One region of the Bradyrhizobium sp. Kon58 genome, then DNA from elsewhere that is predicted to be linked to it. Evidence: predicted binding sites of a transcription regulator. Region 1 holds the regulator's gene; each other region holds the start of a gene.

Region 1 (7,456 bases):
CCCTGATGGAACTCAGGAAATCCGGGTCCTGGTCCGGGATTTCGGTCCCGGCATCGCGCCGGAGCACCTGCCGCGGCTGACCGAACGGTTCTACCGGGTCGATGTCGGCGACAGCCGCTCGCAGGGCGGGACCGGGCTCGGATTATCCCTGGTGAAACATATTGTTAACCGGCACCGCGGCCGGCTTCTGATCGAAAGCGTGCCCAAACAGGGCGCCACTTTCACCGCTTGTTTTCCCCAGGGCAAGCCTGCGGCTTTGAGCTAAACACCAGCATTTTCAAATGCTTAAGACTGTCATCCGACTGTCACCAAACCTTCGTAAAAGCTCAGCTGTCCACTCCTAAAGGAGCGGCACGGGGAGCGCGATCGGGCGCTGATGGCGCTTCGCTCCCCTGTATGGAGACCAGCATGAATTTCCTCAAAACACTCGTCGCTGCTGGCATCGTCGCCGCATCGACGACGGCGGCCTTTGCTGCCGACATCACCGGAGCCGGCGCCACGTTCCCGTTCCCGATCTATTCCAAATGGGCCGACGCCTACAAGAAGGAGACCGGCAACGGTCTGAACTACCAGTCGATCGGCTCCGGCGGCGGCATCAAGCAGATCCAGGCCAAGACCGTGACCTTCGGCGCCAGCGACGCGCCGCTCAAGGCCGAGCAGCTCGAGAAGGACGGCCTCGTCCAGTGGCCGATGGTGATGGGTGCCATCGTTCCCGTCGTCAATATCGAGGGCGTGAAGCCCGGTGAGATGGTGTTCGACGGCGAGACGCTGGCCAGCATCTATCTCGGCAAGATCACCAAATGGGACGACGCCGCGATCAAGAAGCTGAACCCGAACGTGAAGCTGCCCTCGGAGGCCATCACCGTGGTCCGCCGTTCGGACGGTTCGGGCACCACCTTCAACTTCACCAACTATCTCGCCAAGGCCAGCGCGGACTGGAAGAGCAAGGTCGGTGAAGGTACCGCGGTCGAGTGGCCGGTCGGCGTCGGCGCCAAGGGCAATGAAGGCGTTTCGGGCAACATCAGCCAGACCAAGAACTCGATCGGCTATGTCGAGTACGCCTATGCCAAGCAGAACAAGCTGACCTACACCGGTCTCGTCAACAAGGCCGGCAAGCCGGTGCAGCCCACCGTCGAAGCCTTCCAGGCGGCCGCCGCCAACGCCGACTGGGCCAAGGCTCCCGGCTACTACGTCATCCTGACCGACCAGCCCGGCGAGAAGTCCTGGCCGATCACGGCGGCGACCTTCATCCTCATGCACAAGGACGCGACCGACAAGGCGGCCTCGCAGGAAGCCATCAAGTTCTTCCGCTGGGCCTTCAAGAGCGGCGGCAAGGCGGCTGAAGAGCTCGACTACATCCCGATGCCGGACCCGGTCGTTCAGCTGATCGAGAAGACCTGGGCTGCCGAAATCAAGAGCTAGGCTCGCGACGCTCGTGCCCCGGATGCGCTGCGCCGCATCCGGGGCGCGGGACCAACAAAAAACGTATACTATTTAGTACAGGGGATCGGCGTGGCAGAGATGGCCGTTCAGAGCGATGTAATCGACGACGCCGGACCGTATGATCGCGCCAAGGCCTTGAGCGCGTTCAAGCTCGGGGACGTCACCTTCTACTGGATCACGCGGCTCTCCGCGATCTCGGTGCTTCTGATCCTCGGCGGCATCATCATTTCGCTGATCGTCGGCGCCTTCCCGGCGATGAAGGAATTCGGGGTCTCGTTCCTGTGGACGCAGCGCTGGGCGCCGTCCGCCGATCCGCCGGTGCTCGGCGCGCTCGGGCCGATGTACGGCACGCTCGTCACCTCCTTCATCGCGATGCTGATCGCCATTCCGGTGGGTCTCGGCATTGCGATCTTCCTCACCGAGCTCTGCCCGCAATGGCTGCGGCGCCCGATCGGCATGGCGATCGAGCTGCTCGCCGGCATCCCCTCGATCATCTACGGCATGTGGGGCTTCTTCGTGTTGGGTCCGTTCCTCGCCAACACGTTCCAGCCCTTCATGATCAAGATCTTCGACGGCGTGCCCGTGCTGGGCGCGATCTTCGCAGGTCCGCCGTCCTATCTCAGCCTGTTCAATGCCGCGCTGATCCTCGCCATCATGGTGCTGCCCTTCATCACCTCGATCTCGGTCGACGTGTTCAAGACGGTGCCGCCGGTCCTGAAGGAAGCCGCCTACGGCGTCGGCTGCACCACCTGGGAAGTCGTCCGCAGCGTGGTGATCCCCTACACCCGCGTCGGCGTCATCGGCGGCGTCATGCTGGCGCTGGGCCGCGCGCTCGGCGAGACCATGGCGGTGACCTTCATCATCGGCAACTCGTTCCGGATCTCGTCCTCGATCTTCGCCCCCGGCACCACGATCTCGGCGGCGATCGCATCCGAGTTCGCCGAGAGCGACGGCCTGCACCAGTCCGGCCTGATCCTGCTCGGCCTCCTGCTGTTCGTGCTGACCTTCTTCGTGCTCGCAGCGGCGCGGCTGATGCTGATGCGGCTGGAAAAGAAGGCGGGGAACTAGCGCCATGAACCCGATTTATTCACGCCGACGCCGCAAGGACATCGTCGTCCGCGGGCTCTGCATCGCCGCAACCGCCTTCGGCGTCACATGGCTCGCGCTGATCCTGATTACGCTGCTCTACAACGGCGTGGCGGGACTCAATGTCCAGCTGTTCACCGAGAACACGCCGCCACCGGGATCGAACGAGGGCGGCCTGCTCAACGCCATCGTCGGCTCGCTGATCATGACGGTGATCGGCGTCGGCATCGGCGCGCCGCTCGGCATGTTCGCCGGCACCTATCTCGCCGAATACGGCCGCAATGACCGGCTGACCTCGGTGATCCGCTTCATCAACGACATCCTGCTCTCGGCACCCTCGATCATCATCGGCCTGTTTATCTACGGCGCGGTGGTGGTGCCGATGCGCGGCTTCTCGGCGATCGCAGGCTCGCTCGCGCTCGCGGTCATCGTGATCCCGGTGGTGCTGCGCACGACCGAGGACATGCTGCTGCTGGTGCCGAACGCGTTGCGCGAGGCGGCCTCGGCGCTCGGCCTGCCGCGCTCGCTGGTGATCAAGCGGATCGCTTATCGGGCTGCCCGATCGGGTCTCATCACCGGCGTGCTGCTCGCGACCGCTCGCGTCGCCGGTGAAACCGCGCCGCTGCTGTTCACCGCGCTGTCGAACCAGTTCTTCAGCCTCGGCCTGAACAAGACGATGGCGAACCTGCCTGTCACCATCAACAACTTCGTGCAGAGCCCCTATGCCTACTGGAAGCAGTTGGCCTGGAGCGGAGCGCTGCTCATCACCCTGACCGTTCTTGCCCTTAATATTGGCGCGCGCATCCTTGGCGCCGAGAGGACCGCAAAATGAGTGATCTTTCCGTATCGATGAGCGCGTCCGGTGGCCTGCCGCACGCGCCGGTGCTGCCGGAGGCGCCGCCCAAGGTGACCGTACGCAACCTGAACTTCTATTACGGCGAGCACCACGCGCTGAAGAACATCAACCTGACACTCGGCGCCAACCGTGTCACCGCGTTCATCGGCCCGTCGGGCTGCGGCAAGTCGACCCTGCTGCGCATCTTCAACCGGATGTACGACCTCTATCCCGGCCAGCGCGCCACCGGTCAGCTCATGCTCGACCAGACCAACATTCTCGACGGCAAGCTGGACCTCAATCTGCTGCGCGCCCGCGTCGGCATGGTGTTCCAGAAGCCGACGCCGTTCCCGATGACGATCTACGAGAACATCGCGTTCGGCATCCGTCTCTATGAGAAGATCTCGAAGTCCGAGATGGACGGCCGCGTCGAGAAGGCGCTGCGCGGCGGCGCGCTGTGGAACGAGGTCAAGGACAAGCTCAACGCCTCAGGCCTGTCGCTCTCCGGCGGCCAGCAGCAGCGCCTCTGCATCGCCCGCACCGTCGCGGTGCGGCCCGAGGTGATCCTGTTCGACGAACCCTGTTCGGCGCTCGACCCGATCTCGACCGCCAAGGTCGAGGAGCTGATCCAGGAGCTGTCCGAGGATTACACGATCGCGATCGTCACCCACAACATGCAGCAGGCGGCGCGCGTCTCCGACAAGACTGCCTTCATGTATCTCGGCGAGCTGATCGAGTTCGACGACACCAGCAAAATCTTCACGTCGCCGACCGACCGGCGCACGCAGGATTACATCACCGGCCGGTTCGGCTAGGAGACGCGACATGGGTTCTGAACATACCGCAAAGGCCTTCGACACCGACCTCCAGGAACTCACGCGCCTGGTCGCCGAGATGGGCGGCATCGCCGAGCGCATGATCGTCGAGTCCGTCGACGCATTGATCCGCCGCGACGTCCCCCTCGGCCAGCGTGTCGTCGCCATCGACACCGAGCTCGACGCGCTGCAGAAGCGCATCGAGGAGCGCGCGGTGCTCACCATCGCCCGCCGCCAGCCGATGGCGGTCGATCTGCGCGAGATCGTCGGCGCCATGCGCGTCGCGACCGATCTCGAGCGCATCGGCGACCTCGCCAAGAACATGGGCAAGCGCGTCGCGGCGCTGGAGACGGACTTCCATCCGCTCAAGCTGTTCCGCGGCCTCGAGCACATGACCGACCTCGTGCAACAGCAGGTCAAGTCGGTGCTGGACGCTTATGCCGCGCATGATTTGCCGGCGGCGATGGCAGTGTGGAAGGGTGACGAGGAAGTCGACGCCATCTGCACCTCGCTGTTCCGCGAGCTCCTGACCTACATGATGGAGGATCCGCGCAACATCTCGTTCTGTATTCATTTGATGTTCTGCGCCAAGAACATCGAGCGGATCGGCGACCACGCCACCAACATCGCCGAGACCGTGTTCTACATGATCGAGGGCCAGGCGATCACCGACAAGCGGCCGAAGGGCGACATGACGACCTTTGCCAACACGGTACCGAACACCTGAAGACTTAAGGAGCGACGACCCGATGGGCGCACGCATTATGGTGGTTGAGGACGAGGAAGCCCTGACCGAGCTTCTCCGCTACAACCTCGAAGGCGACGGCTATGACGTCGAGACGGTGATGCGCGGCGACGACGCCGATACCCGCCTCAAGGAGCACATCCCCGATCTGATCGTGCTCGACTGGATGCTGCCGGGCCTGTCAGGCATCGAATTGTGCCGGCGGCTTCGCACCCGTCCCGAGACCAAGCAGCTCCCGATCATCATGCTCACCGCGCGCGGCGAGGAGAGCGAGCGGGTGCGGGGTCTTGCGACCGGCGCCGACGATTACATCGTCAAGCCGTTCTCGGTGCCGGAGCTGCTGGCGCGCGTGAAAGGCCTGCTGCGGCGCGCAAGCCCCGAGCGGCTCGCCACCGTCCTTGCTTTTGGCGACATCGAGCTCGACCGCGACAAGCGCCGCGTGGCGCGCTCGGGCCGGCCGATCGATCTCGGTCCGACCGAATATCGCCTGCTGGAGTTCTTCCTGGAGCACCCGGGACGGGTGTTCTCGCGCGAGCAGCTGCTCGACAGCGTCTGGGGCCGCGACATCTATATCGACGAGCGTACCGTCGACGTGCATATCGGCCGCCTGCGTAAGTTGCTCAATCTCGGCCGCGAGCAGGACCCGATCCGCACCGTCCGCGGCGCCGGTTACGCGCTGGATGATCGGTTTGCGAAGGCGGAGCAGGTGTAGGTTTCTGCGGTTAGGTTACTAACTGCCGTGACATGTCCGATGTCGTCCCGGCGAAGGCCGGGACCCATAACCACAGGGCGCGGTTTGGCGAAGACTCGGAGTTACCCTTTCGCACAACAACTAAGTGCTCGGAGTATGGGTCCCGGCCTTCGCCGGGACGACACTGCATTTGTTGAGGCGCCGCGCGTGATGACTGATCGTGCGCTAGCTTACCGCGGACCCGGCTTCACCGGTGCGCGGCGCCGATCCGACGCCGGCTGGTACGCAACGCGCGAGTGCTGGGCGCAGTAGGGCAGGCCGGACAACGCCCGTCCACCGCAGAAGAAGAAGTCCGGGCTCGAGGGATCGCCGACCGGCCAATGGCAGGTCGCCTCGTTCAATTCCAGCAGCGACAGCCGCTGGCTCATCGGCACCACGTTGTCGTAGGTGACCGGATCCGGCTCAGCCTCGACCTCGAAGGCCTGCGCCAGCGCGGTGTTGCCGCGCGAGATCGGGCGGCTCACCCGCATCATGTGCTGCGCGGGGCGCGCCTTGCGCGGCCGGGGCGCTGCCGACGATGGGCTCTTGGCGCGGCCCGAAAGGCCGAGCCTGTGCACTTTGCCGATCACGGCATTGCGGGTCACATTGCCGAGCTCCGCCGCGATCTGGCTGGCCGAAAGTCCGGCCTCCCAGAGCTTTTTCAGCTGCTCGACGCGATCATCGGACCAGGTCAAAACCGTCATTGCACCCTTTCCCTCGCTGCGCGCCAGCCATCCTGGGGCCTCGCAGCGAATGCCTAAGCCTTCAAAAACCCGTGCCGTCAGAATCCCTTAAGGCTCGCCGGGCGCGTCTTGAACGCCCGAACGTTTACGCCGGTACATAAGGACTTAAAGATCAGAACCACTGCACGAGATGTCGTATCTGACAATCCAAACGCTACAATATGGCGTGACTCCCGCGCAAGAGTCCGCCGACTCGCTTCCACATGTTCCGTGGCTAAATCCCGCAAAATCGGCACCGCAAGACTACGGATTCAGCGTTTCGCGAGGCTTTCCGGGCGGCATTGACACCCGTTTCACCAGGCCTAAGATAGTCGCACGTGCCGCCCTCAAGAGGCGGCACGTTTCGTTTTCCGGGCCGGTCGATGGTGCGTTGCGCAATGCACGCACACACCGTCCGCAACATTCAAGTGACCGTCATGACTAACAGCGCAGCGCCGCATTTGCTCCCCGTTTTCGCCAGGTCCGACCTCGGTTTCGAGCGTGGCGAAGGCTGCTGGCTGATCGCGACCAATGGCGAGCGCTATCTCGATTTCACCTCCGGGGTGGCGGTGAATGCGCTCGGCCATGCCCATCCGGCACTGGTCGCGGCGTTGCAGGAGCAGGCCACGAAGCTCTGGCACATGTCGAACCTGTTCCAGAGCCCGGACGGCGAAAAGCTCGCCGCGCGCCTGTGCAATGAAAGTTTCGCGGACTTCGTGTTCTTCTGCAATTCCGGCGCCGAAGCGCTGGAATGCGTGATCAAGGTCGTGCGCCGTTATCACGCCGCGAAGGGCCATCCCGACCGCTATCGCATGATCACCTTCGAAGGCGCCTTCCATGGCCGCACGCTGGCGACGCTGGCTGCGACGGGTTCGGCAAAATATCTCGAAGGTTTCGGACCCCCGATGGAGGGCTTCGACCAGGTTGCTCATGGCGATCTCGATGCGGTGAAAAAGGCGATCGGTCCGCAGACCGCCGGCATCCTGATCGAGCCGATCCAGGGCGAGGGCGGTGTGCGTTCGGCAACGCCCGCCTTCCTGAGGGCGTTGCGTCAGCTCTGCGACGAGAAGGGTCTGTTGC
Region 2 (7,456 bases), on a different contig from region 1:
GATCGTCGGTTACTCGACCGCACCGGGCGCGGAAGCGCAGGACGGCACCGGCGGCCACAGCCCCTACACGCAGGCCTTCCTGAACGTCGCGCGCGAGCCCAACGTCCCGATCGAGCAGCTGTTCAAGCGCGTGCGCCTCGAAGTGAACCAGACCACCAGCGGCGCGCAGATCCCGTGGGAGAGCTCGTCGCTGACGTCCGACTTCACCTTCTTCGGCGACACCGCTGTTGCCGCCAACCGCGCGCCGGTGAATGCGCCTGTGGTGCAGATGGCCTCCAACCTGCCGAGCCGCTCGACCCGCCAGGCCTATGACTACGTGGTGTCCGAAGCGAGGCCGGAGTACTATCAGGAGTTCATCACGATGTATCCGCACGACCCGCTGTGCGATCACGTCCGCTGGCTGCTCAACAACCTGCTGCTCACGCAGGCCTGGCACAAGACGGTGCTCGCGAACTCGCCGGTCGCCTACAAGTCCTTCTACGACAGCTACGGCAACACGCCCTATGCGCAGGTCGCGCTGAAGCTCCAGATGCAGCCGAAGCAGATCCCCTTGATGCAGGCGACCAAGTTCCTGGCGCCGCAGAATATCGCCCCGACCTTCAAGATCGGCAATCTCGGCCAGCCCAAATACATGCCGCTGCAGCAGGGCAGTGGCGGATCGCAGATAAATGGCAACCTGCCGATCATGCAGAAGTCGGGCGACAACAACGGCATCGGCAAGCTCGGCAATGGCGGCCAGATCGTCAACCTGCCGGCGGGCAACAACCAGCCCAACCAGCAGACCGGCACGCCGTCGCAGACCCCGGGCAAGATCGTCACCCTTCCCGCGCCGACCAACACCACCAACAACAATGGCGGCATCGGCAAGATCGTGACGCTGCCTGCGACCAACAAGACGCCGAACGGCGGCAACAATGGCGGCATTGCCAACGGCACCACCAGCGGCAATCCTGGCAAGATCGTGAGCATGCCGGTGAATGTCGGCAAGGGCAGCACGACCATCGAGACGAAGCCCGTCAACGTTCAGACCCAGAACAACCCGATCCGCATCAACAACGGCGCGAAGATCAACAACAACCCGGTGAACAAGGTGCAGGTGCAGAACAACAACCGCCCGCAGTTCAATGAGACCAGTCGCATGGTCAACAATGGCGGCAACAACTTCCGCCAGTCGATGAACCAGAGCCAGGGTGGTAACGGCGGCAACAACCACCGCGGCTTCATGCACTGATCGCGGTCGGCCACACACGACAAAGGGCAGAGCGGTGACGCTCTGCCCTTCTTCATGTCAGAAGATTAGATTATCAGGCCACCAGCTCGGCAAACAAATCGGCGTCGACATTGCCGCCGGAGAGCACGATGACGACATTCTTGCCGGCAACATCAAGTCGTCCCGCAAGCAGCGCGGCCAAGCCGACCGCTCCGCCCGGCTCCACCACGAGCTTCAGCTCGCGATAGGCGAACGCGACGGCCGCGCCGACTTCCTTGTCCGACGCGGTCACGCCGCGCGCGAGCAGCTTGCTGTTGATCGCAAAGGTCATCTCGCCGGGGATCAGGGCCATCAGCGCATCGCAGATAGTGCGGCCCGCCGGCCCGTGCGGTTCGCGATGACCTGCCGTCAGCGACAGGCCGTGATCGTCGAATGCCTCGGGCTCGGCGACGACGATTTGCGCCAGCGGAAAACGCGCCTTCACAGCCGTTGCAACGCCGGCGATCAGGCCGCCGCCGGAGGCTGGCGCCACCACGATGTCGGGGCTAAGGCCGAGCGCCGCCATATCCTCGGCGATCTCGCGGCCGGCGGTACCTTGGCCGGCGATCACGAAGGGATCGTCATAGGGCCTGACCAGCGTCGCACCGCGCTTCTCGGCGATGCCGCGCGAGATCGCCTCGCGGTCGTCGCGGTCGCGGTCGTACAGCACGACTTCGGCACCATAGGATTTGGTGCGCTCGCGCTTCGACAATGGCGCATCCGCGGGCATCACGATGGTCGCCTGCATGTCGAGGATCTTTGCCGCCGCCGCCACGCCCTGGGCGTGGTTGCCGGAGGAGAACGCGACCACGCCGCCGGCGCGCTTGTGCTGCGGGATCGAGGCGACCTTGTTGAAGGCACCGCGGAACTTGAACGAACCGGTGCGCTGGAGCATCTCCGGCTTGAGATAGACCTTTGCGCCGACACGTTCGTTGAGCACGGGAAAGGACAACAGCGGGGTGCGGACGGCGAAGGGGGCGATCACGCGTGCTGCGGCATCGATATCGGCAGGGCCGATCGGGAGGAGCTGTTCTGTCATGCCTGATGTTATCGCGGCGGATGAGGCGCGGGCAAGGCATCTCCGCGCGAGCATTCTGGGCTCTCAGGCGACGAATCGCGCCGGCTCCGCCCCGTTCCGGCCCGGCAGCACCGCGCCGACCGCCAAAATGCTGTCGATAAAGGCCCGGGCCGAGGCCTCCCAGGTGTAGTTGGCGGCGAATTCGACACAGTCCTGCCGGGAGATGTCCAGCGCGGCGAAGCAGGCGCTGCGCAGATCGTGATCGAGCGCGCCAACCGGCGCATCGCCGATCACGTCGCGGGGGCCCTTCACCGGGAAGGCCGCGACGGGCAGGCCGCTCGCCAGCGCTTCGAGCAGGACCAGGCCGAAGGTGTCGGTCTTGCTCGGAAACACGAAGACGTCGGCGGCAGCGTAGATGTCCGCCAGTTCCTCGCCGTGCTTTTCGCCGAGGAAGATCGCGTCCGGATAGGCCTGCTCCAGCGCGACCCGCGCCGGACCGTCGCCGACGATCACCTTGGTGCCGGGCAGGTCGAGGTCGAGAAACGCCTCGAGATTCTTCTCCACCGCGACCCGGCCGACCGAGAGGAACACCGGCGCCGGCAGGCAGAGGTCGATCGCGCGAGGATGGAACAGATGGGTGTCGACGCCGCGCGGCCACAGCACGACATTGTCGAAGCCGCGCTCGGTCAGCTCGCTGGCGAGCGCCGGCGTTGCCGCCATCACCGCGCGGCTGGGGCTATGGAATCGGCGCAGCGCCCGCCAGATCAGCGAGCCCGGCACCGGCACGCGGGCGCGAACATATTCGGGAAAGCGGGTGTGGAAGCTGGTCGTGAAGGGCAACTTGCGCTGCCGGCAATAGCGCCGGACCATCAGGCCGATCGGACCCTCCGTCGCGATGTGGATGCTGTCCGGGTGTGCCTCTTCGATCAGCTTCGCGATTCTGCCCGGCCGCGGCATGGCCAGCCGCACGTCACGATAGCTCGGCATCGCAAAGGTGCGGAACGATTGCGGCGTCAGGTACGAGAATTCGACGTCGAGAATTTTGGCACCGTCGGCAAGTTTGGTCAGCGTCCGAACCACACCGTTGACTTGCGGGTGCCAGGCGTCGGTCGCGACCAGGATGCGCATCAGGCTAGCCTTGTCATGCAGCTCTGGCTGCGACCTGCGGGACCTGTGCCGGCTTCTCGGCCTGGTCCGCCCAGGTGATGATCTCGAAATGGCCGTCGTCGTGCTCGACCAGCGCCGTGCAGCTCTCGACCCAGTCGCCGCAATTCATGTAGCGGATGCCGCCCTCGTCGCGGATCACGGCGTAGTGGATGTGGCCGCAGATCACGCCGTCGGCGTCGTGGCGCCGCGCTTCCGCGGCGAGCGCCTGCTCGAACGCGCCGATATAGTTGACCGCATTCTTGACCTTCTGCTTGGCCCATTGCGACAGCGACCAATAGGGCACCTTGAACATGCGCCGGAAGAAGTTGACGAAGCGATTGAGCTGGATCGCGAAGTCGTAGGCCTTGTCGCCGAGATGGGCGAGCCAGCGTGCGTTCTGCACCACGAGGTCGAAGATGTCGCCATGGATGACGAGATAGCGCTTGCCGTCCGCGCCGGTGTGGACGGTGTTCTCGACCACGTCGATGCCGCCGAAATGCGTGCCGTAATAGTTGCGCAGGAACTCGTCGTGATTGCCGGGGATGTAGATGACCTTGGCACCCTTGCGCGCCTTGCGCAAAAGCTTCTGGACCAGGTCGTTATGCGATTGCGGCCAATGCCAGCTCGATTTCAGCGCCCAGCCGTCGACGATATCGCCAACGAGATAGATCGTGTCGGCGTCATGGAAACGCAGGAAGTCGAGCAGAAGGTCGGCTTGTGAACCGCGGGCTCCGAGATGAACGTCGGAGATGAACAACGTGCGAAAGCGCCGCTCCGGGCTCTCGTCACTCACATCGTAACTTCCCATGCGCCAGCCTGTAACAATGTCCCGTGACAGGGGGATGACCAATTGAACCTTTGAGGCACCTTCGGATACGAATCGCGCTTGCCTCGCCCTCGCTGCGAATATCAGTCGCATGCGACAATCAGGCGACAGGACGCCGCAGTGCTCCTCCGCAAGAACCCGGAGCTGCATGGCTTGATGGGTCGACGGCGGCGCGCTCGCGAGCGGCGTCAGTAGAACTTATGGAAATGATGGATCGGCCCGTGGCCGTGGCCGACGCTGAAGCGATCGGCGGCCGCGATCGCCGCGCTGATCCAGGCCTTGGCGTTGCGCACGGCGCGCTCGAGATCCTCGCCCGTGGCGAGCCCGGCGGCGACCGCCGAGGACAGCGAGCAGCCGGTGCCATGGGTGTTGCGAGTGGCGACGCGCGGCGCGGCGAGCGCGATCGTGGTGCTGGCATCGACGAGATAGTCGATGCTCTCGGCGCCCTCGCCGTGCCCGCCCTTGATCAGGACCGCCCGGCAGCCGAGCGCCAGCAGCCGGCGCCCCTGGCTCTCGATCTCGGCCTCGCTGGCCGCGACCGGTTCGTCGAGCAGAGCCGCGGCCTCGGGCAGATTGGGTGTGATCACCGAGGCCAGCGGCATCAGTTTGATCCGCAGGGCGTCGACGGCTTCGGAGGCGAGCAGGCGATCACCCGATGTCGCCACCATCACGGGATCGAGCACGATATGCCGGGGCGCCCAGCGCGACAGCGCGGCCGCGATCGCATCGATGCTGGCAGCTTGCGCCACCATGCCGATCTTGACCGCGCCGACCTCGAGATCGGAAAACACGGCGTCGATCTGCGCGGTGACGAATTCGGCGGGCACCGCATGAATGCCGGTGACGCCGCGGGTGTTCTGCGCCGTGAGTGCCGTGATGGCGGAAGCGCCAAAAACGCCCAGCGCGGCAAAGGTCTTCAGGTCGGCCTGGATGCCGGCGCCGCCGCTCGAATCGGAGCCGGCAATGGTCAGCGCGACGGGCGTCGTCATGTGGCGACTTTCAGCGTTCTCATAGCCATGGCCCGTCCTAGCGCGCCTTCCCCAGCGCAGCAAGTTCGCTTGCTAAATCCGGCCGGGTTTGGCCTATTAGCCGCCAGATATGCTTTCGGAGTGACCGCGATGGTTCCCTTTTTCGTCCAGATCAAATGCAAGCTCGGGCAATCCTATGTGGTCGCCAATGCGCTTGCCGAAGCCGAGATCGCCTCCGAGATCTATTCCACGGCCGGGCAATACGACCTGCTGGTGAAGTTCTACGTCGACAACGACACCGATATCGGCCATTTCGTCAACGAGAAGGTGCAGGTGCTACCCGGCATCCAGGACACCCTCACCATCATCACCTTCAAGGCGTTTGGCGCGAGTTGACCGTCCGGAAAAGAGCGGGGCTGATCACGCGCCGCCCTCCTTGCGCTGAGGCGCGGCGGACCGTCCACCGGCGGCAGCGATTTGAGATAGTCCGCCATCGCCGCGAGATCGTCGTCCGGCAATTGCGAGGTGTTCTTGATCACCCGCGTCATCGCGCCGCCGACGCTGTCGCCGTCGGGCAATTCGCCGGTCTTCAGGAAATACGCAATATCCTTCGCGCTCCACTCGCCGAGGCCCTTCTGGGTGATGTTGGGGACCCACCCCTCGCCTTCCGGATTGGGCCCACCGGCGAAGCGTTGTCCGGCGATGATGCCGCCAAGCGGGTTGCGCGGGCTGTGACATTCCGCGCAATGGCCAAAGCTGTTGACGAGATAGGCGCCGCGATTCCACTGCGGCGACTTCGCGCTGTCGGCGACGAAGGGCTTGCCGTCCATAAATAAGAATTTCCAGATGCCGACGTTGCGCCGGATATTGAACGGAAAGCGCACGTCGTGGTCGCGCACCTTGCCTGCAACGGCCGGCAGCGTTTTCAGGTACGCGAAGAGATCGAGCACGTCCTCGCGCCTGGCGTGCTGATAGGACGTGTAGGGAAAGGCCGGAAAGTAATGCTGCCCGTCCGGGGAGACCCCGTGCATCACCGCATTGACGAATTCGGCCTCGCTCCATTTGCCGATGCCGTCGGTCGGATCGGAGGAGATGTTCGGCGCGTAGAACGTTCCGAACGGCGACTTGATCGCGACGCCGCCGCCGAGCCTGAGACGATCGGGCTGGTCGGGGACGGCATGGCATGAGGCGCAGCCGCCGGCGTTGAACATCAGCTCGCCATTGGCAAGATCAGGGGCGCGGGCGGGCGCGGTGCCGGCGGCCGCCACCTCCGGCGCGCTGAGCCACCAATAGACGCCCACTGCAGCGAGCACGGCGAGCAACGCCACGGAGATTGTTCGTCGCAACATGCGGTCCTTTCGTCGTCGCGGCAAAGCTTATGACCGATGTCCTCGCGGCTCCAGCCACGAAGAATTTAGCCCACCGCGGCCAGAAACGGGAATAAACTGAAATGCCGGCTGTTGGAAGTTTGGCAGCCCAAACGGGTTCAGCAGGGAGAAAAACATGAACAAGATCGTCATTGCCATGTCAGTGCTTGGCGCCGTTGCTTTTGCGGGTTCGGCCAGCGCCGAAAAGCTGAAAGCAACGCTCGACGCCAAGTCCGAGGTCCCCGCAACGACCAGCAGCGGCACCGGAACGGCCGATCTGGATTACGACGCCGCCAGCAAGAAGCTGTCCTGGAAGCTCACCTATTCCGGCCTGTCCGGCCCCGCCACCGCCGCGCATTTCCACGGCCCCGCCGAGGCCGGCAAGAACGCCGGCGTCGCGGTCGCGATTCCAGGCGCTGCCACCAGCCCGGCCGAGGGCTCCGCGACATTGACCGACGCGCAGGCCGCCGATCTGCTTGGCGGCAAGCTCTACGTCAACATCCACACCGCGGCCAATCCGGGCGGCGAGATCCGCGGTCAGGTGACCAAGTAAACTTCGCACAGACCAGCAAAAAAGGGCGGCTGCGATCGCAGCCGCCCTTTTCGATTCCCGTAGCGCTGGCGCAGGCGTCACACCTCAGGTTCGGCTGCGTTCAGCGCCTGCGCGAGGTCGGCGATCAAATCCGACGGGTGTTCGATGCCGATCGACAGCCGGATCGTGGAATCGAGCACGCCGATCTTGCGGCGGATGTCGGCGGGAACGCCGGAATGGGTCATGGTGGCGGGCAGGCTCGCAAGCGACTCCGTTCCACCGAGGCTCACCGCCAGCTTGAGGATCTGCAGCGCGTTGAGGAATTTCATGGCCGCGGCCTTGCCGCCGAC
Region 3 (7,456 bases), on a different contig from region 1:
CTCGGATTTGACCAACGCGCAGTGCTCGCCCAACACCGTGCACTGGACCTACGACACCTACATGCTGGCCCACACCACCGGCCAGGCACTGGTGAAGGCCGGCGGCGACACCTGGTTCTTCCTGACCGCGGACTACGCCTTCGGCGCGGCGCTGGAGCGCGACACCACCGCTGTCGTGACCGCAAATGGCGGTAAGGTGGTCGGCGGCGTCAAGCACCCGCTCAACACGCCGGACTTCTCGTCCTTCCTGCTCCAGGCGCAGGCCTCCAAGGCCAAGATCATCGGCCTTGCCAATGCCGGCGGCGACACCACCAACACGATCAAGCAGGCGGCCGAGTTCGGCATCGTCAAGGGCGGCCAGAAGCTCGCAGCGCTGCTGCTGTTTCTCACCGACGTCAAGGCGATCGGGCTCGAGACGGCACAGGGCCTCAACTTCACCGAGACCTTCTACTGGGACATGAACGACCAGACCCGGGCGTTCTCCAAGCGCTTCGCCGACAAGATGAAGAACAACGCGCCGCCCACCATGGTGCAGGCCGGCGTCTATGCGGGCGTGCGTCACTATTTCAAGGCACTGGAAGCGCTCGGCGGCAACCCGCATGACGGCGCCAAGGTCGTCGAGAAGATGAAGTCGATGCCGACGGAAGACGATCTGTTCGGCAAGGGCCAGATCCAGCCCAACGGCCGCACCATCCACAATGCCTATCTGTTCGAGGTGAAGAAGCCCTCCGAGTCCAAGGGACCGTGGGATTTCTACAAGCTGGTCGGCACGGTGCCAGGCGACCAGGCCTTCACGCCGCTGTCCGAGAGCAAGTGCGCTCTGTTGAAGAAGTAAGATAACCGCCCGCAGGCCATCAGGCCGGCGGGCGACTTTCAGGGAACGCCGAAGGGACCGGGTGCGGGATCGATGCAGGCTCTTTACGCTCAGCTACTGGTGGGACTGATCAACGGCTCGTTCTACGCGCTGCTCAGTCTCGGGCTTGCCGTGATCTTCGGCATGCTCAACATCATCAATTTCGCCCATGGCGCGCTCTACATGATGGGCGCGTTCGTCGCCTACTTCCTGCTGAACATCGGCGGCATCAACTATTGGTGGGCGTTGCTGCTTGCCCCGATCATCGTCGGCATTTTCGGCATGATCCTGGAACGGACCATGCTGCAATGGCTGACGGGGCTCGATCATCTCTACGGCCTGCTCCTGACCTTCGGCATTGCGCTGATCGTGCAGGGCGTGTTCCAGAACTATTTCGGCTCCTCTGGCATGCCTTACGCCATTCCGGACCAGCTCAAGGGCGGCATGAATCTCGGCTTCATGTTCCTGCCCATCTATCGCGGCTGGGTCGTCATCTTCTCGCTGGTGGTCTGCATCGCGACCTGGTTCCTGATCGAGAAGACGCGTCTCGGCGCCTATTTGCGTGCCGCGACCGAAAACCCGACGCTGGTGCGCGCCTTCGGCGTCAACGTGCCGCGCATGATCACGCTGACCTATGGTTTGGGTGTCGGCCTGGCCGCGCTCGCCGGCGTGCTCTCGGCGCCGATCAACCAGGTGCGGCCGCTGATGGGCGCCGACCTGATCATCGTGGTGTTCGCGGTGGTGGTGATCGGCGGCATGGGATCGATCATGGGCTCCATCATCACCGGCTTCGCGCTCGGTGTGATCGAGGGCATGACCAAATATTTCTACCCCGAGGCCTCCAACACCGTCGTGTTCGTGCTGATGGTGCTGGTGCTCTTGGTGAAGCCAACCGGATTGACGGGAAGGGCGGCCTGATATGACAGCCTTGACGGACGACACGCTGCCGGTAACCCCGCGCACGATCCGCGACGAGATGATCGTCTTCGTGGTGATGGCGCTGCTGCTGGCTTCGGTGCCATTCACGGGGGTCTACCCTTTCTTCGTGATGCAGGCGCTGTGCTTCGCGCTGCTCGCCTGCGCCTTCAACCTGCTGATCGGCTACGGCGGTTTGCTGTCCTTCGGCCATGCGATGTTCCTGGGCACGGCCGGCTATTGCAGCGCGCATGCGCTGAAGGTCTGGGCGTTGCCGCCGGAGCTCGGCATCCTCGTCGGCGTCGCCGGTGCCTTCGTGCTCTCGCTCATCACGGGCTATATCTCGATCCGCCGCCAGGGCATCTATTTCTCGATGATCACGCTGGCGCTGTCGCAGCTTTTGTACTTCATCTACCTCCAGGCGCCGTTCACCCATGGCGAAGACGGCATCCAGGGCATCCCGCAGGGACGCATGTTCGGCGTCTTCGATCTGACCAAGCCGACCGTGCTCTACTACGTCGTGCTGGTCGGTTTCCTCGCCGGCTTCCTGCTGATCTTCCGCATCATCAACTCGCCGTTCGGCGAAGTCCTCAAGGCGATCCGCGAGAACGAGCCGCGCGCGATCTCGCTGGGTTACCGCACCGATCAGTACAAGTTCCTGGCTTTCGTCCTGTCGGGCACGCTGGCCGGCTTTGCCGGTGCGCTGAAAGTCTTCGTGGCGCAGAACGCCTCGCTCACCGACGTGCACTGGTCGATGTCGGGCGAAGTCGTGCTGATGACGCTGGTCGGCGGACTCGGAACCGTGTTCGGTCCCGTGGTCGGTGCCTTCGTGATCATCGCCATGCAGCAATATCTGGCGGGGTTCGGCCAGTGGGTGACCGTGATCCAGGGCTCGATCTTCGTGATCTGCGTGCTCACCTTCCGCCGCGGCGTCATCGGCGAAATCGCGCATTACTTCCGGCGGTCGCTGTAAGCCATTGATACAATGGGAAATCTAGTGACGCGCGAAAGCGGTGGATGATCCGGCTCCGCGGGCGTGAGGTGGCACGCGCGTGGATCGAAAATGGTCTATGACAGTTTCATGACGGCCCGCTTGGGCCAGGCCATTATCCAACCGGTAGTCTCTCTCCCATGATGCGATTGTTTCGCGCTTTCCTGCCCAAGGAAGAACGGTTCTTCGACCTGTTCGACCGCCACGCCCAGACCGTGATCCAGGGCTCGATCGCGCTCCAGAGCATGCTCAACGGGGGCGAGGAGACGCCGGTCTATTGCCAGCGTGTCAACCAGTTCGAGAACGATGCCGACAACATCACCCGTGAGGTGCTGACGGCGGTGCGCCGCACCTTCATCACCCCGTTCGACCGCGGCGACATCAAGAACCTGATCACCTCGATGGACGACGCCATCGACCAGATGCAACAGACCGCCAAGGCCGTGATGCTGTTCGAGGTCCGCAGCTTCGAGCCGCCGATGCGGGAGATCGGCGGGCTCCTGATCGAATGCGCCAATCTGGTCGGTCGTGCGCTGCCGTTGATGCAGAAGATCGGCCAGAACGTGGCCATGCTGACCGCGATCACGGAAGAGCTGGGCAAGCTGGAAGGCCGCGTCGACGATCTCCATGATATCGGGCTGAAGGAACTGTTCCTCAAGCATCGCAACGGCAACGCGATGGATTTCATCGTCGGCGCAGAGATCTACGACCATCTCGAGAAGGTCGCCGACCGCTTCGACGACGTCGCGAACGAGATCAACAGCATCGTCATCGAGCAAGTTTAGGGCAGGGGCCACGCCGTGGATGTTGCGTTGGGTCTTCCCGTCCTGGTCGGATTGATCGCCGTCGCGCTGCTGTTCGACTTCCTGAACGGCCTGCACGACGCCGCCAATTCGATTGCGACCATCGTCTCGACCCGCGTGTTGCGGCCGCAATACGCGGTGTTCTGGGCCGCGTTCTTCAATTTCGTCGCCTTCATGGTGTTCGGGCTGCACGTCGCCCAGACCATCGGCACCGGTATCATCGATCCCGCGATCGTGGATGCCCAGGTGATCTTCGCTGCGCTGGTCGGCGCCATCGTCTGGAACCTGGTGACATGGGCGCTCGGCATCCCATCGTCCTCGTCTCACGCATTGATCGGCGGCTTGTTTGGTGCCGGTGTTGCCAAAGCCGGCCTTTCGGCGGCGGTCTGGAGCGGATTGTCCAAGACGGTGATCGCCATCGTGCTGTCTCCGCTGGTCGGCTTCCTGCTCGCGATGGTGCTGGTTGCGATCGTCTCCTGGGCGTCGGTACGCTCCACGCCCTTTGCCGTGGATCGCGCCTTCCGCATCCTGCAATTCGCCTCCGCCTCGCTCTATTCGCTCGGCCATGGCGGCAACGACGCGCAGAAGACCATGGGCATCATCGCGGTGCTGCTCTATTCGCAGGGCCAGCTCGGCGGCGAATTCTTCGTCCCCTTCTGGGTGGTGCTCTCGTGCCAGGCCGCGATGGCCATGGGGACGCTGATGGGCGGCTGGCGCATCGTTCGCACCATGGGCCTGCGCATCACCAAGCTGACCCCGATGCAGGGCTTTTGCGCCGAGACCGGCGGTGCCGCGACCCTGTTCATGGCGACCTTCCTCGGCGTTCCCGTCTCGACCACCCACACCATCACCGGCGCCATCGTCGGTGTTGGCGCCGCTCGCCGCCTCTCGGCGGTGCGCTGGAACGTCGCCAGCTCGATCGTCTATGCTTGGGTGATCACGATGCCGGCCTCGGCCATCGTCGCCGCGCTGAGCTGGTGGGCGGTCAAGATCTTCCTCAGGTAACCAGCTTCAGTCCGACAATCCCGGCGACGATCAGCCCAATGCTGGCGAGGCGGAATGCGGTGGCCGGCTCGCCGAACAGGACGATGCCGAGCGTCGCGGTACCGACCGCGCCGATGCCGGTCCAGACTGCATAAGCGGTTCCAATCGGCAGCGATTTGAGGGCGAGCCCGAGCAGGAGGATGCTGCCGGCCATGGCCCCAAGCGTGAGGACTGACGGAACGAGCTTGGTGAACCCCTCGGTATATTTGAGGCCGATCGCCCAGGAGACCTCCAGCAGACCGGCGACGAACAGGATGCTCCAGGCCATGACGACCCTCCATTCAAGGCAGGGTCGTCCCCGCGACTGGTGTGCTGACAGGAACGGAAGGCCGTCCTCCCAACCTGATCCGAGCCGGATATGGGGCTGGCCGTCAGGCTCCGCAATCACCAGATGAGGCTTGATCAGGCCCATTTTCCCTGCCAAACGCTGCCGCAATGTCCGACATCGCCACCACAGCCGAATCGACGGCCCGTTCCTCGCTTGCTGCTGAAGTGTCGCGGCGGCGTACCTTTGCCATCATCTCGCATCCGGACGCCGGCAAGACCACGCTGACCGAAAAGCTGCTGCTGTTCGGCGGCGCCATCAATCTGGCCGGCCAGGTCAAGGCCAAGGGCGAGCGGCGCAACACGCGTTCGGACTGGATGAAGATCGAGCGCGAGCGCGGCATCTCGGTCGTGACCTCGGTCATGACCTTCGAGTTCGAGGGCCTCGTGTTCAACCTGCTGGACACGCCGGGCCACGAGGACTTTTCGGAAGACACCTATCGCACGCTCACGGCGGTCGATTCCGCGGTCATGGTGATCGACGCCGCCAAGGGCATCGAGGCGCGTACCCGAAAGCTGTTCGAGGTGTGTCGTCTTCGCGACATCCCGATCATCACCTTCATCAACAAGATGGACCGCGAGAGCCGCGACGTCTTCGAGCTGCTCGACGAGATCGAGAAGACGCTGGCGCTCGATACCACGCCGATGACCTGGCCTGTCGGCCGCGGCCGCGAGTTCCTCGGCACCTACGACGTCGTCAATGGCGGCGTGCGCCTGCTCGAAGGCGGCGGCGCCAAGACCGGCGCGGCGCAGCAGATCGAGATCGCCGAGCTCGCCAAGCTCAACGCAAATCTCGACGTGTCGGCGGTCAAGGACGAGCTCGAGCTCGTCACCGCGGCTTCAAAGCCGTTCGAGCTCGAAGCGTTTCGCGAGGGCCATCTGACGCCGGTTTATTTCGGCAGCGCGCTGCGCAATTTCGGCGTCGGCGACCTGCTGCAAGGACTCGGCAAGTTCGCGCCCGAGCCGCGCGCGCAGGAGAGCGACCAGCGCAAGGTCGAAGCCACCGACCCGCGCATGAGCGCCTTCGTGTTCAAGATCCAGGCCAACATGGATCCCAACCACCGCGATCGCATCGCGTTTGCGCGGCTGTGCTCCGGCAAGCTGAGCCGCGGCATGAAGGCGAAGCTCGTGCGCACCGGCAAGAGCATGCCGCTGTCGAGCCCGCAATTCTTCTTCGCGCAGGACCGTTCGGTTGCGGACGAGGCCTATGCCGGCGACGTCGTCGGCATTCCCAATCACGGCACGCTGCGCATCGGCGATACGCTGACCGACGGCGAGGATTTCAACTTCGTCGGCGTGCCGAGCTTCGCGCCGGAAATCGTCCGCCGCGTGCGTCTCACCGATGCGATGAAAGCGAAGAAGCTGAAGGAAGCGCTTCAGCAGATGTCGGAAGAGGGCGTAGTACAGGTGTTCCGTCCGCGCGACGGCGCGCCCGCATTGGTTGGCGTCGTCGGCGCGCTGCAGCTCGACGTGCTCAAGGCGCGGCTGGATGCGGAATATTCCCTGCCGGTCGAATTCGAGGTCAGCGAGTTCCAGCTCGCCCGCTGGGTCTCTTCGGAAGACCGCAAGAAGCTCGATACCTTCATCGCTGCCAACACCTCCAGCATCGCCGACGATGTCGACGGCGATCCCGTCTATCTGGCGCGGAACGAGTTCTATCTCGGCTACACCAGGGAACGTGCCGAGGGCATCGAGTTCACCAACGTCAAAGACGTCAAGAAGAAGGGCTAGGGGCGTAGCTCAGTCCGCTCCGCACCCTCCGCCGTCATGCCCCGCGAAGGCGGGGCATCCAGTACGCCGCAGCCTCTCGGCTCAACCACAATCGCCTCTGGAATACTGGTTCGTCCGGTCAAGCCGGACGACGACACCTTGAACGCGCGCATGTGAACAGCCGCAGGCTTGACGTTGCCGGCGGCAATGCCACGTTCACCCATGTGGCTTGCGAGTTCACTTCATGTGGCGCGGCATCCTTGTTTTCCTCCTGCTGGCGATCTCGATGATCGCCGCCGATGCGCGGCCGCGACAAATCAATCCAATTCCGTTTTCGCACGAGCCGTGCAGCGTGCTCGACGGCAGGCCCTGCACGCCATCCTATTGCAGCCCGCTTGAGCCTGGTCCCTGCATTCCCGAGATCGACTATCCCTACGGCCAGAACCTCCAGCTCACGATCCAAAGCGTGCCGGCGGAGGCCGATCGCGCCAAATACCAGAAGCCGGATCACGATCTCGACACGATCGGCGATCTCTTCGCCGAGCTGCGCAGCTGCTGGTCGCCGCCGTCGGACAATGCGCGCGCGGGCATGCAGATCGCCGTGCGTTTCAGCTTCAACAAATCGGGCGGCCTGATCGGCCCGCCGCGCCTGACCTATGCGACGGCGGGCGTCCCGGCGGAGACGAGAACCACCTACCTCAATGCGATCAATTCATCGCTGAAAGCCTGCCTGCCGCTGAAATTCACCGGCGGTCTTGGCGGCGCCCTCGCCGGGCGGCCGATCGCGATCCGGTATGTCGACAATCGCGAGATCCA
Region 4 (7,456 bases), on a different contig from region 1:
TGCCTGAGCTTCGGCGCCAGCCGCCATGGCTGGGGTCCGTCAATTCCGGGACTGCGGAGCTGCGTCACGTCTGATTCCCTGCAAGTATCCAGTGGCCCGGCCGCCGCAGCAAAAGTTTCCAGGCAGCAGGCCAGTCACAGAATACTCGCGTGGACCGGTTTGGAAACCGAATTCGACCGGACATCAAAGTCGCGGGCTGCCTGGCAGCAGCTTCCCTTTGATATTACCGCTTGACGCTGGCCGATGCCGAGAGCGTGGGGGATGCCTCAATGCTCTGCTGCCAATAATTCTCGATCTGCTCGACCAAGGCGGGCGGCAGCGGAACGTAGTTGAGCGTCTCGGCCTGCGGCTTTCCGTTCTCCAGCGACCAGCGGACGAAATCGATGGCGGCCGCCGACCTGTCAACGGATTTGGGCGCCTTCGGCATCAGCACGAAAGTCGTGGCCGTGATCGGGTAGGCGTCTTCGCCGGGCGCATTGGTGAGGACGAGATGGAAATCCTTGTCCGCCTTCCAGTCCGCACTCGCGGCCGCCGCCTGGAACGATGCGGCGTCGGGAATGACGAAATTGCCGGCGCTATTCTGCACTCGACCGAAGGAGATCCGGTCGAGCCGCTGCAGTGCGTAGCTGTATTCGAGATAGCCGATCGCGCCGGGGACGAGGCTGACGAGCGAGGCGACGCCATCATTGCCCTTGCCGCCGAGGCCAAGCGGCCACTCGACGGAGGTCCCTTCTCCGACGCTCGCCTTCCACTGCGGGTTGACCTTGGACAGGTAGTTCGACCAGTTGAACGTCGTGCCCGATCCGTCGGTGCGATGAACCACCGTGATCGGCGCGTTCGGTAACCTGATGTCGGGGTTGACCGCGCGAATGGCCGGGTCGTTCCAGGATTTGAGCCTGCCGAGATAGATATCGGCGAGCATCTGGCCGGTGAAGCGGATCTGGCCGGGCTTGACTCCGTCGATATTGACGACAGGCACGACCCCGCCGATCACGATCGGAAATTGCATCATGCCGAGCTTGTCCAATTCCTTGGGGTCCATCGGCATATCGCTTGCGCCGAAATCGACGGACTCTTTCTTGATCAGGCCGACGCCGATGCTCGAACCGACCGCCTGGTAGCTGACGATGTTACCGGTCTTCATTTTATACGCATCGATCCATTTCGCCATCACAGGCGAAACGAAGGTTGAGCCGGCACCTCTGATCTCAGCCGCTAGGCTTTGCGTGGCGACGAGCAGAGCGGTGAGGATCACGGGGAGTGCGATGTGTTTCTTCATATGCACGACGCTAACAGCTCGGGCACGAAACAGATGTGGTCTATGTCACAAAACTGCCGTGAATGCTTGTGTGAGGCGCGTCACGAGCAACAGACGACGAGCGGCCGCACGCAGCGCCTTTGGCGGCACGAACCGCGATGCGTGCGTCAGCTCAGATCAAGCTGCGCAGCACTTCAACGAGCCGGGCACACTCCGCCTCCGTTCCGACCGTGACGCGCAGGAAGTCCTCGATGCGCGGCTTTCCGAAATGACGGACCAGAACGCCACGCTGGCGAAGCGCTGCCGCGAGATCTGCTCCGCTCCGGCCTCGATGGCACGCGAAGACGAAGTTGGCGAGCGACGGCAACACCTCGAAGCCAAGTTGTCCAAGGTCCCGGGCCAAGGTTTCGCGGCTTGCGATGATACGAGCACGGGTGTCTCTGAACCAGCCCTCGTCCTCGATCGCGGCGATGGCGCCGGCGATCGCGAGGCAATCGAGCGGATAGGAGTTGAAGCTGTCCTTCACCCGTTCCAGCGCTTCGATCAGCGGTCGTTGGCCGATGGCAAAACCAACCCGTAGGCCAGCGAGTGAGCGCGACTTCGAGAAGGTCTGGATGACCAGCAGATTGTCGTGGCGTGCAACCAGCGGCACGGCGCTCTCGGCGCCGAAATCGACATAGGCCTCGTCCACCACCACCAGCCGGTCCGGCTGTTCGGCCAGCAGGGATGCGATTGCGTCGCGCTGAAGGGCGATGCCGGTCGGAGCGTTCGGATTGCAGAGCAGGATGGCACTCGATGGTCGCCGGTAGTCGGAGATATCGATCCTCATCGCAGCATCGAGCGGCACCTCGTCATGCGCTATTCCATAGAGGCCGCAATAGACGGGGTAGAAGCTGTAGGTGACGTCGGGGAATAGAAGCGGCGTATCGTGCTTCAGAAGCGCCTGGAAGGTGTGGGCCAGAACCTCGTCGGAGCCGTTGCCGACGAACACTTGCTCGGGCGCCACATCGCAATGGGCCGCGATCGCCTCGCGTAGGCGCGTCGCGCGAGGATCGGGATAAAGGCGCAGCCGCTCCGCGGCCGATGCGATCGCCGCCAGCACGCGCGGCGAGGGCGGGTAGGGATTCTCGTTGGTATTGAGCTTGACGATGCCGTCCTGCCTGGGCTGCTCGCCGGGGACATAAGGCGAAAGCGTGTGGACGACCGGACTCCAGAAACGGCTCATGAGCTCCAATCCGAATTTGATCGGGGCACAGTAGGGTATGCGGGACCTCGGCGGAAGTGCGCCTGCATTCAGCATTCCAGGCAAATCCGCACGAGACTTACTGCCGGGGGCGTTCCCGCAAGCGCGACCCCTATGCTAGGGTCGTCGCACCACTGCCCAGAATGAAAACAAGAATGAAGGCCGGTGCGCCCCAGGGCACTGAACGGCCGAAAAGCGAGGAACACATGCCGGGTGCAGCCCTTCCCACCGCTCCCTCGATTCCAACCGCGCCCGTGACCTCAGCCGTTCTCGACCGCTTGCGGGCCATTGTCGGCGACAAAAGTCTGATCCTGGACGAGCACGACAAGCGGCCCTTCGTGACCGACTGGCGCGGCGAGTTGGCGGGGCGGGCCGCGGCGGTCGTGCGTCCGGCCAGTACCGCGGAAGTCTCCGCTGTCGTCAAGCTCTGCTACGACAACGGCATTGCCATCGTTCCGCAAGGTGGCAACACCGGGTTGATGGGCGGCGCCACGCCGTGGCCCATGCACCGCGGCATCGTGCTGTCGCTCGGTCGCATGAACGAGGTGCTGAATGTCGATTCCGTCGGCTACGCCATGACTGTGGAGGCAGGCTGCATCCTCGAGACGCTCCAGAACATAGCCGCGCGCCACGACCGCCTGTTTCCGCTCAGCCTGGGTGCTCAGGGCTCGTGCATGATCGGAGGCAATCTGTCCACTAATGCCGGCGGCGTGCAGGTGCTGCGTTATGGAAATGCGCGAAATCTGGTGTTGGGTCTCGAGGTCGTGCTGGCTAACGGCGATGTCTGGGACGGTCTGCGCGCACTCAAGAAGGACAACACCGGCTATGACCTCAAGCATCTGTTCATGGGCGCCGAAGGGACGCTCGGCATCATCACCAAGGCGGTGCTGAAACTCTGGCCGGCGCCGAAAGACGTGTGCACGGCATGGCTCGCAATTCGCGATCCCAAGGCAGCCATCGACCTTCTCTCGGAGGCGCATGCCGCTTCCGATGACAATGTCGGCTCCTGTGAGCTCATCAGCCGTGCGTGCGCCGACATGGTGCTGCGCCACATTCCCGGTACCCAGGATCCTCTCAAGGCTGAGACCGAATGGTATCTCCTTCTCGAATGGTCGTCGGCCCGGCCACGGCAGGACGGTGGCACGGGCATGTCGGAGAGGATGGAGCTGTTCCTGGCTGACCAACTTGAGGCGGGCCGGGTGCTGGATGCTGTGATCGCGCAAACCGAAGCGCAGTCGCGCAACATGTGGCGGATTCGCGAGAGTGTGGCCGAGGCATCGCGTACCGAGGGTCCGGGCTTGAGCTACGACGTGTCGGTCGCTGTCTCCAGGATTCCCGAGTTTATCGACAGCGGTCTTGCGGCCGTGCTCGCTATCCTGCCGGCAATTCGCCCCTATCCGCTCGGCCACATCGGAGACGGCAATGTGCACTTCTCCTTCATGGGCCCGAAGGGCATGGACCGCGATACGCTCAACCAGTACTCCGCGGCGATCACACGGACCGTCAACGACCTCGTCACGTCCATGGGCGGCTCGATCTCGGCGGAACATGGCATCGGCATCGAGAAGCTCGACGAGCTCCAGCACTACCGCTCCCGGACCGAGCTCGACATCATGCGCACGATCAAGCGGGCGCTCGATCCCAAGAACATCATGAATCCGGGCAAGGTGCTTCGTCTCGGTTAAGCCGCTACGCCTCGAGCCCGGTGCTCCTCGCACCCTTGCGCCCTCCGGGGACGGGATGCCGCGGATAGGCCGGGCCAAACACGCCGGGGCACCAAATCACGCCGTTTGGCGGCCGAAAGGCGGCTTTATTCCCGCCTTGGATGCTTTAAGGAAGGGACAGGATCAGGTCGCAGCCGCCCGGGGGCGGTGCTAGACCCTGATGCAGGAACAATGGGCGGGGCCGATATGGCACGTCCGCAAGGATGAAGGATTTGAGGCAATGATCCAAACCGTTGGCATCATCGGGGCAGGGACCATGGGGAACGGCATCGCGCAGATTTGTGCCGCGGCCGGGCTTTCGGTCGTGATGGTTGATATTTCCGATGCGGCGGTGAACCGCGGGATTTCGACGGTTGGCGGCAGTCTCGAGCGCCTGGTCAAGAAGGAGAAGATGTCGGCGGGCGATCGCGACGCCACGCTCAAGCGCATCACCGGCACCACCGACCGCGCCAAGCTCGTCGATTGCGATCTCGTCATCGAGGCCGCGACCGAGAACGAGGAACTCAAGGTCAAGATCCTGACGGATCTCTGTGCGACGCTGTCGCCGCGGACACTGCTCGCCACGAACACCTCATCGATCTCGATCACGAAGCTCGCCGCGGCGACCGACCGCCCCGACCGCTTCATCGGCATGCACTTCTTCAACCCGGTTCCGGTCATGGCGCTGCTGGAGCTCATCCGCGGCTTGCAGACCTCCGACGACACCCACGCCAAGGCGCTCGATTTCGCCAAGCGCGTCGGAAAGGTGGCGATCACGGCCAAGAACAGCCCGGGCTTTGCCGTCAACCGCATTCTTTGCCCAATGATCAACGAGGCGATCTTCGCGCTGCAGGAGGGGATTGCGACGGCGGAAGAGATCGATGCCGGCATGAAGCTCGGCTGCAACCATCCGATCGGGCCGCTGGCGCTTGCCGATCTCGTCGGGCTCGACACCATGTTGTCGGTGATGGAGGTCTTTTACAAAGGCTTCAACGACCCCAAATACCGTCCAGCCCCCTTGCTCAAGGAAATGGTCGACGCCGGCCATCTCGGCCGCAAGACAGGGCAGGGCTTTTACACCTACAGCGCCTGACAATGGCGCAGGCGGCGGGCGTCGAGTGCTCGCCGCCAGACCCCGCGATTTGCGCTGCGACAAAGACGCCGCGCGCGATCGGCCCGACAATGTCGAACGGGCGGCCTGCGGGAACAACGGAACGGATAATAAGGGACATGTCGGATCGACTGAAAGCCGAGCGCGAGGCTGCGGCCGCGCGGCGGAACTTGCTGACCCAGGATGCGATCGAGCGCACCGGGATCACCGAAGAGATGATCGGGGAACTCGTCACCCGTTTCTATGGCCGCGTCCGTGAGGATGCGCTGCTGGGGCCGGTGTTCGCGATCGTGCAGAATTGGGACGAGCATCTGGCCAAGCTCCGGGATTTCTGGTCGTCGGTCGCTCTGATGAGCGGCCGCTACCATGGCTCGCCGATGCGGGCGCATATGCCACTGAACCTGGTCGGAGATCATTTCGACCGCTGGCTCGATTTGTTCGAACAAACCGCGCGCGAGGTCTGCCCGCCGCAGGCCGCCGCGCTATTCATCGACAGGGCGCGCCGCATCGCTGACAGCTTTGAGATGGCGTCGGCCACCTTGGCCGGTCGTATCGCCGCGCCGCGTCACGTGCTCCGTTCCTAGAATACAAAATGCCTGCCTGAGAAATGCGCAAGCCGCATTGATGGCGCTACGGTCGCGCCGAGCGTCGGCGCATTTGCACCAATACCGACAGCATTGACCTGATCTGCAAAATCATCATGCCGGTCGCGTAGCGTGACGTTGCAATTAGAAAAATGCGCGTAAATGCGCGTGTTCGCGTTCAATCAATGCGAGCATAACCGTGTGATGCACTGCGGGAAAAAATCTTTGCCTTTTTTTCGGCAGAGTTCCAGCGCCTGCTTGTGGACATGTCGCGTGCATCGTTCAACACATCCTCTTCATCCTCCGACAACACAGCGGAATCCGAAGCTGACGCGTGCACGGAGCAAACCCGGCGGGCGCTGTTGATGAGCGCGCTGGCCACGACGGCGTGCCTCGCCTGTTCCACGCAGGTGCACGCGGGCGAGGATGCGCCCGGCTCCGACGAGCGGCCTCAGAAGGGCGATCTGCTCGTATTCTCCGAAGGCGATCAGGAGGGAAAGCCCGTCACCGAGGCCGATCTGTCGGCCGGCGGACCGCCGGTGCATGCCTGGCCGAAAGATCCAAAGACATCGGTCGTACGCAGCGCCTCGCGCCTCAACGAGATTCTGATCATCCGCCTCGACCCCGCCGAGCTCGACGAGCAGACGAAAGCGCGCGCTGTCGACGGCATCCTCGCCTATTCGGCAATCTGCTCGCATGCCGGCTGTCCTGTCACGGCGTGGGTGAAGAGCGATGTCGGCGACAAGGAAGTGCTCAAATGCATGTGCCACAACTCCGAATACGATCCTCGCGCGGGCGCGCAGGTCGTGTTCGGGCCGGCGCCGCGACGGCTCGCTGCGCTGCCGCTGGCGCTGGCTGACGGCTCGCTCAGCGTCGCCGGAAACTTCGTCGGAAAGGTAGGTGGCGCGCAGCCGGGATGATGGGCGTGCGGGTTGTGCCCGCGTCATGAGAGACCGCATCCGCCGATGGGTGGACGACGGGACGAACGACAAGAATTCAAAACAAGAATTCAAAACGGATGAAAAGGGGAACGCCATGACCAGGAAGCAGTGGTTACTGTCCGGCTTCGTCGCCTTCACGTGTCTTGCATCGACTCTTGCCTCGACCGCCGCCGTATCAGGCCCGATCGAGAACTACGCGCCGGTCACCGCGCAGCGGTTGGAAAACCCGGAGCCCGCCAACTGGATGCTCTACCGGCGCACCTATGATGGGCAGGGCTACAGCCCGCTCGACCAGATCAACACCTCGAACGTGAAGAACTTGACGCCGGTCTGGACCTTCGCGACCGGCGTGGTCGAAGGCCACGAGGCGCCGCCGATCGTCAACAACGGTGTGATGTTCGTGGCAACCCCGATGGGGCAGGTGATCGCGCTGAACGCCAAGACTGGCGACGAATATTGGCGCTACAAGCGGCAGCTCCCCGACGATTTGTTTCAGTTGCATCCGACCAGCCGCGGCGTCGGCCTCTGGGAGGACAAGCTCTATCTCGCCACCACCGACGACCATGTCGTCGCGCTCGACGCGAAAACCGGCAAGGTGGTGTGGGACACCAAGGTG

What was found. Region 1 encodes PhoB, which activates phosphate uptake and scavenging genes when phosphate is short. Its sites were predicted from a motif close to TGTCATNNANCTGTCAT; they were not measured.
Region 2: a site for PhoB is predicted at 4,245-4,261, ahead of AC0L20_RS37170 (UDP-2,3-diacylglucosamine diphosphatase). Genes of this name have one in related genera too.
Region 3: a site for PhoB is predicted at 2,839-2,855, ahead of AC0L20_RS01690 (DUF47 domain-containing protein). Genes of this name have one in related genera too.
Region 4: a site for PhoB is predicted at 1,323-1,339, ahead of pstS (phosphate ABC transporter substrate-binding protein PstS). Genes of this name have one in related genera too.

What each region holds. Positions count from the first base shown of each region.
Region 1 covers NZ_JBVVOT010000016.1:19,684-27,139, forward strand. Annotated here, with positions in the region: gene AC0L20_RS24095 (ATP-binding protein) at 1-265, shown strand, start outside; gene pstS (phosphate ABC transporter substrate-binding protein PstS) at 409-1,422, shown strand; gene pstC (phosphate ABC transporter permease subunit PstC) at 1,522-2,511, shown strand; gene pstA (phosphate ABC transporter permease PstA) at 2,516-3,361, shown strand; gene pstB (phosphate ABC transporter ATP-binding protein PstB) at 3,358-4,179, shown strand; gene phoU (phosphate signaling complex protein PhoU) at 4,190-4,906, shown strand; gene phoB (phosphate regulon transcriptional regulator PhoB) at 4,929-5,636, shown strand; gene AC0L20_RS24130 (GcrA family cell cycle regulator) at 5,846-6,358, opposite strand; gene AC0L20_RS24135 (acetylornithine transaminase) at 6,814-7,456, shown strand, end outside.
Region 2 covers NZ_JBVVOT010000045.1:27,511-34,966, forward strand. Annotated here, with positions in the region: gene AC0L20_RS37155 (caspase family protein) at 1-1,231, shown strand, start outside; gene AC0L20_RS37160 (threonine/serine dehydratase) at 1,305-2,288, opposite strand; gene AC0L20_RS37165 (glycosyltransferase family 4 protein) at 2,352-3,395, opposite strand; gene AC0L20_RS37170 (UDP-2,3-diacylglucosamine diphosphatase) at 3,409-4,221, opposite strand; gene thiD (bifunctional hydroxymethylpyrimidine kinase/phosphomethylpyrimidine kinase) at 4,428-5,228, opposite strand; gene AC0L20_RS37180 (Lrp/AsnC ligand binding domain-containing protein) at 5,358-5,603, shown strand; gene AC0L20_RS37185 (c-type cytochrome) at 5,489-6,556, opposite strand; gene AC0L20_RS37190 (CHRD domain-containing protein) at 6,711-7,127, shown strand; gene AC0L20_RS37195 (cystathionine gamma-synthase family protein) at 7,205-7,456, opposite strand, start outside.
Region 3 covers NZ_JBVVOT010000001.1:335,354-342,809, reverse strand. Annotated here, with positions in the region: gene AC0L20_RS01705 (ABC transporter substrate-binding protein) at 1-835, shown strand, start outside; gene AC0L20_RS01700 (branched-chain amino acid ABC transporter permease) at 908-1,771, shown strand; gene AC0L20_RS01695 (branched-chain amino acid ABC transporter permease) at 1,773-2,741, shown strand; gene AC0L20_RS01690 (DUF47 domain-containing protein) at 2,900-3,544, shown strand; gene AC0L20_RS01685 (inorganic phosphate transporter) at 3,560-4,567, shown strand; gene sugE (quaternary ammonium compound efflux SMR transporter SugE) at 4,560-4,874, opposite strand; gene AC0L20_RS01675 (peptide chain release factor 3) at 5,042-6,661, shown strand; gene AC0L20_RS01670 (hypothetical protein) at 6,885-7,456, shown strand, end outside.
Region 4 covers NZ_JBVVOT010000032.1:54,196-61,651, reverse strand. Annotated here, with positions in the region: gene pstS (phosphate ABC transporter substrate-binding protein PstS) at 224-1,279, opposite strand; gene hisC (histidinol-phosphate transaminase) at 1,431-2,483, opposite strand; gene AC0L20_RS33455 (FAD-binding oxidoreductase) at 2,708-4,186, shown strand; gene AC0L20_RS33450 (3-hydroxybutyryl-CoA dehydrogenase) at 4,386-5,297, shown strand; gene AC0L20_RS33445 (group III truncated hemoglobin) at 5,435-5,899, shown strand; gene AC0L20_RS33440 (QcrA and Rieske domain-containing protein) at 6,166-6,819, shown strand; gene AC0L20_RS33435 (methanol/ethanol family PQQ-dependent dehydrogenase) at 6,935-7,456, shown strand, end outside.